2 linked regions of the Methylomonas sp. 11b genome follow. The protein of the gene in region 2 interacts with the protein of the main gene of each other region in a pairwise test. Links are inferred from orthologs where the notes say so. Each region holds a gene or a part of one and is shown on either strand. Other genes may lie near its edges.

Region 1 (3,048 bases), 1.0 Mb from region 2 along the record:
AGCAGTTCTCTATCAAGTATGTAGCCCGGAACGGGTATGTGAGCGCTATGAAACCAGAAATACATCCAGAATATAAACAAATTACCGTCACCTGCGGGTGCGGCAATACTTTTCAAACCGGTTCTGTGCTGGCTTCTGATTTACACATTGAGGTGTGTTCTTCTTGCCATCCGTTTTATACCGGTAAACAGCGCGTCGTTGATACGTCGGGTCGTGTTGATAAATTCCGTAAAAAATTCGGGAAATAAAGATTTTCGAGAAGTCTTGTTCGGCCGTCGGTCAATTGGCGGCCAGATTCTTCCGAACTATATAACACCTTCAAAATAACGCTTCTTCAGCAAAAATCTCTTCCTCTGCAGGGTCTTCAGATTTAGGTGCAGATTTTGCCGTTGGTACCGTCTCTTCACTGAAATATTCCCAAATACCGCCTCTCGCTTCCTGATCGAGCAATAATCCGTCCGCCGGATTAATGTATGCCTGGACTATACCGCTCGGCTGCGCTAATGGCTTTTCCGGGAAGTTTTGTTGTACGGCCTTTATGAATTTAATCCACATCGGTAAGGCCGCTTTGCCGCCAGTCTCGCCGTGACCAAGCGGTAATGAATTGTCGAAGCCTATCCATGCAGAGGCCACTATATCCGTAGCAAAACCGTTGAACCAAGCGTCTCTTTGCTCGTTCGTGGTGCCCGTTTTGCCGGCCAAATCGTTACGGCCCAATTGTTTGGCCTGGGTTGCCGTGCCGCGTTGTACAACATCTCTTAGCAAGCTGTTTGCCAGGAAATTGATTTTTGCTGAAATGGCGCGAGGCGCGCGGTTTGGCGGCCGCGGGTCCTGATCCGGACAATCGGCGCATGCCAGCGGTGGGTTTGCCTGAAACAACAAGTTGCCTTTGTGGTCTTCGATGCGTTCGATGAGATAGGGTTTTACCAAAAAACCGCCATTGGCAAAGACCGCATAGGCCGATGCCATGCGCAATGGTGAGGCATAGCCGCTACCCAAGGCCAGAGACAGCGTGCCGGGTAATTGCTCTTTGTCGAAACCAAAGCGCATGGCCGTATCTATTGCCTGGGATACGCCGATTTCCTGCAGCAAGCGCACTGAGACCAGATTGATCGATTCCCGGAGCGCAACCCGCAGTGATGTCGGGCCCAGATAACGGCGACTATAATTTTCCGGGCGCCAGTCGTTTTCTTGTGAAGGATCCTCGATCACGATGGGTGCGTCATTAATAATGCTGGCTGCGGTGAAACCTTTTTCTAATGCGGCTGTGTAAATAACAGGTTTGAATCCCGAGCCAGGCTGGCGTTTGGACTGAGTAGCCCTGTTATATTTGCTGTGATAAAAATCAAAGCCGCCACATAAGGCCAAAATTGCGCCGTTGTTGGGATTGAGCGCTACAAAAGCAGCTTCGGCGTCCGGAATTTGCGTGAGCGCCCATTCGTCCTTTACGAGTTCTCTAACCCAGATGATGTCGTTCGGCTTAAGAAATGCTTTTGCGGTACCGATATTTTTTTCCGGGTAAGGTTTTGCCCATTCAATATTTTTCCAGGCGATGGCAATTTGCGTGTTGTCGTAGAGTTTTGCGGTAACACCGGAATCGGCTACTGCCGTTATCAGGGCTTGCCGGGTATCTCCAACAACATTGTCGGTTAGCTGAGCGCCGTTTTTTTGCGTATTTTTATGGGGAAAGCCTCGATAGCCGTGGCGCTCGTCATATTCGTGCAGGGTTTTTTGCAAAGCGTCTTCTGCTGCTAACTGAAATTGACTAGGGACGGTGGTGAAAATTTTCAAACCCAAGGTATAGGCTGTCTCGCCGTATTTGGACATGACTTCTTGCCTAACCATTTCCGCGATGTATGGCGCCTGCAGCTCGACATTTATCGGCTGAATCTCCGCATTATCAACTGCTTGCACGGCAAATTCGTAATCGTGCTGGCTTATGTAGTTTAGATCCAGCATTCGGCGCAACACGTAGTTCCGCCGCTCTATGGCGCGCTGCGGATTGGCTATCGGATTGTAAATGGATGGTGCTTTCGGCAGGCCGGCAATCATCGCTTGTTGATGTAGGGCTAACTCGGAAATATCTTTACCGTAATAGGTTTGTGCGGCTGCTGCTACACCATAGGCACGTTGACCCATGTAAATTTTGTTTAAATAAAGATCCATAATCTGATCTTTGGAAAATTGCCGCTCAATTTTCAGTGCAAGAATGATTTCCTTGAGTTTGCGTAAGTAGGTTCTTTCGTTGCTGAGCAGGAAATTACGGGCCACTTGCATGGTGATGGTGCTGCCGCCTTGCCGCTTCTTGCCGGTGAGGGCTAATTGGCTTACCGCGCGCAGCAGGCCTTTGAAATCGACGCCGTTATGCTTATAAAAACGATCATCTTCGGCCGCGATGAAAGCCTTGATCAATTGTGGTGGCACTTGCGCGATGCTGGTCGGGATTCTGCGCTTCTCGCCAAACTGAGCTATCAGCAGGTTATCTTGGCTGTAGATGTTCAACGGCATCTGATATTGAACGTGTTGTAACTGGTCTATATCCGGCAACTCCTTGTCGAGTTCGAGCAGGAAAAAATAAACAGCAATCAGAAATGTGCCGATAAAAGCCAACGAGCAGAAGGCCAGCCACTTAAAAAGTGTCTTGATCAGGGATTTGGGTTTGGGGGCTTTCTTAATGGGCACTGAAATTCAAACGCACTGCTAAAATACAAATTGCCGGTCAAAATAAACCCTTTTGATTTTAGGAACAACCTAAAGTTACTTGTAAAGTGGTTTATCTAAGAGGATGAAAATAAAAAAATCTACTATACTTCAGGCCCATGTGGGTTCTGCAAGCCTCGTCTGAGCATGCTTGAGCCAAATTCAATCATATTCGATCTAAAAAGGGTTCATTCATGAGCTGGTTGAGCAGGAATCCGTCGGCTGTGCTGGGTGTGGATATTAGTACAGCTGCGGTTAAATTGTTGGAATTGAGCCGGGTTGGTGCGCGTTACCGGGTAGAAAGTTACTCGGTGGCTCCGTTACCTCAGGATGCGATAGTCGATAAGA
Region 2 (2,968 bases):
ATGAACCACCAGGATAAGCCGGCAAAGAACAATACCGCCGCCCCGGAGCTAGCAACCAGCAAGGAGGTACCCAAGTCCGGTTGTTTAGCGATCAGCAAAACCGGCACGATCAAAAGCGTCGCCGCGCCTAACACGTGCTTGGGCTTGGGCGGCAAGGCGCGCTCCGATAGATACCAGGCCACCATCATCGGCGCGCTGATTTTGGTAAATTCGGAAGGCTGAAAGCGAAAAACACCTAGATCCAGCCAGCGCTGAGCGCCCATACTTATCTGCCCCATCACCGCTACCGCCAACAATAACAGCACACAAATGGTGAAGAGGGCCACTGAAAAACTTTGGAAGCGGCGCGGGTTGATATGAGCCAAGACGATCATCAATAAAATGGCGAAACCCATGCGGGTAGCGTGCCGAATCAATAACGGCAATTCTTGCCCGCCGGCGCTGTATAAAATCACAAAACTGGTGGCGCAAATCAGTAACAAGCCGATGAACAGCGGGATGTCGATATGCAGCTTTCTGAGTAAATTGCCAAGCAGCGACGGCGGCTGAAACTGCTCATTGCGCATTTCGGTTCTCATGGCTGCGGCTCCTTTTTCTGATTCAGATAGGCATCAATGATTTCGCCGGCAATCGGCGCCGCTACCGAGCCGCCGTGACCGCCGTGTTCGGCAATAATCGCCACCGCGATTTGCGGGTCATGCACCGGCGCGAAGGCGATGAATAAGGCGTGATCGCGCATTTTAAAATCGATGGCGTCTTCGTTGTATTTCTCTTCCTGCTTGATGGTAAATACCTGTGCGGTACCGGTCTTGCCGGCAATTTGATAAGTAATGGCCTTGGCCAAGCGACCGGCGGTACCCCTGGAACCGTGCACCACGTTGGTCATGCCTTTGATGATATTTTCGACATTCTGCGTTTTCAACGGGATCAACGCATCGGCTTTGCCGCCAATCATGTCGGCGTAATCGGCACTGATAATGCTGTGCACCAGATGGGGGGTGATCACCTTGCCATAGTTCGCCAAAGTAGCCGTAGCGTGCGCCAGTTGCAGCGGCGTAGCTTGCGTGTAACCCTGGCCGATGCCGGTAATCAGCGTTTCGCCGGGAAACCAGGCCTGACTGCGGTAATGTTTTTTCCATTCCTTGGACGGCATCAAGCCGTCAACTTCACCGACCAAATCGATCCCGGTTTTCCGGCCGAAACTGAACTTGTCCATGAACGCGTGCATTTTATCGATGCCTAGCGCCAGCGCCAGATCGTAGAAATATACATCGCAGGACTGAGTAATCGCATCGTTCATGTCCACCATGCCGTGTCCCCATTTTTTCCAGTCCCGGTATTTGTGATCGACATTCGGTAGCTTGTAATAGCCAGGACAAAACAAGCGATGGTTGAATTCAGTCACACCGTATTCCAGACCGGCCAAGGCCAAAAACGGTTTCACCGTCGAGCCGGGCGGATACTGGCCGCGCAAGGCTCGGTTATATAAAGGCTGATCCGGCGAGTCCTGCAAAGCTTTGTATTCTTTACCGGAAATCCCCGAAACAAACGGATTGGGATCAAAACCGGGCCGGCTGGCGAACACCAGTACGCCGCCGGTCTTGATCTCAATCGCCACCGCCGCGCCGTTATACTCAGACAACGCATCGTAGGCGATTTTTTGTAGGTCGATGTCCAAGGTCAGATAGATATTGGACCCGGCTACCGGCTCCACCGTGGCCACGGTATTCACCGCCCTGGCCTGGGCATTGGTTTCTATTTCTTCATAGCCGGCGGTACCCAGCAGATGCTCCTCGTAGGTTTTTTCGATGCCGGTTTTACCGATGTGATTGGTCCCCCGATATTTCGCCAGCGGCAAGGTTTGCATTTCCTTCTCGTTGATCCGGCCCACGTAGCCGACCACATGAGAAGCCAAATCGCCGTAAGGGTAATGCCGCACCAAGCGGGCGTAGACATCGACGCCGGGAAAATACGGTCTGACCACCGCGAATTTGGCGACTTCTTCGTCACTCAGATTCTGCAGTAACGGCGTGCTGGTAAAGGATTTGTTGCGCTTACGCTGCTTTTGAAACAGATCGATTTTTTCTTCGGAAATGTCCAGCAGCTTTTGCAACCGCAACAGGGTGTCATCGAGATTTTCGATCTGCTCCGGAATCAGCTCCAAACTGTAGGTCGGCACATTTTCCGCGAGCATCCGACCCTTGCGGTCGTAAATCACCCCGCGCGTGGGCGGCAACGGCGAAATCTTGATGCGGTTATCCTTGGATAGAGTCGCATAATGTTCGTGACCGACCACCTGCAAATACACCAAGCGCACCACCAAACCGGCGATCAAAAACAGGATCAAGATAAACGCCGCGACGATGCGGCTCAGGAACAAGCGGCTCTCCGCTAGCGGATCCTTGATGGCGAATTTTCTATCCATGCCCCGTTAAAAGATGCGCGCCATCACCCGGATATAGCGCAACACCACAAACACCAGCGGCCATACCAAAGTCCCGGATAACACCGGATACCAGAACGACAGCGACAAGCGGTTGCCGGCTTGCATGCTTTCCGTGCCGAAAATAATGCTCTGCGACGCAAACAAACACAAAAACACAAACAAGCATTGCTGCACCATCGGAAATTGCCGCAAACGCCGATGCTCGTTGATACTGAAATAGCAAATCAGCGCATAGATCAAGGCGTACTGGCCCAGCAAGCGACCGGTCAACACGTCAGTCAACAAGCCTATCGACCATGCACTGAATACGCCAAACCGTTCCGGCAAGGCAATGGACCAATAAATCAACACCAGTACGATCCAGTCCGGATTGAACACATCCATGCTGGGAAACAGCGACATTACCCGCAGCACCATCGCCGCGCCTATGGTAGCGATGAAGTAAACGGTGGCGGCAAAATCAAGGCGCGACATGTTCTGCATCCTTGGATTCAGGTTCGACCGCGGCTTTCGCCGACTCCC

What was found.
Region 1: the proteins of mrdA (region 2) and METH11B_RS0116660 interact in binary tests that used the Escherichia coli proteins (3 or more experiments, as listed by UniProt). The link is inferred for Methylomonas sp. 11b from one-to-one orthologs.

Annotation. Positions count from the first base shown.
Region 1 is NZ_KI911557.1:3,469,168-3,472,215, forward strand. It holds METH11B_RS0116660 (penicillin-binding protein 1A), read right to left. Parts: upstream 2,683-3,048; coding sequence 319-2,682; downstream 1-318. Other genes in the region: rpmE (50S ribosomal protein L31), read left to right, coding at 48-248; METH11B_RS0116665 (pilus assembly protein PilM), read left to right, coding at 2,895-3,048. UniProt on the Escherichia coli protein: Cell wall formation. Synthesis of cross-linked peptidoglycan from the lipid intermediates.
Region 2 is NZ_KI911557.1:2,438,318-2,441,285, forward strand. It holds mrdA (penicillin-binding protein 2), read right to left. Parts: upstream 2,426-2,968; coding sequence 575-2,425; downstream 1-574. Other genes in the region: rodA (rod shape-determining protein RodA), read right to left, coding at 1-578; mreD (rod shape-determining protein MreD), read right to left, coding at 2,432-2,920; mreC (rod shape-determining protein MreC), read right to left, coding at 2,907-2,968. UniProt on the Escherichia coli protein: Catalyzes cross-linking of the peptidoglycan cell wall. Responsible for the determination of the rod shape of the cell. Is probably required for lateral peptidoglycan synthesis and maintenance of the correct diameter during lateral and centripetal growth.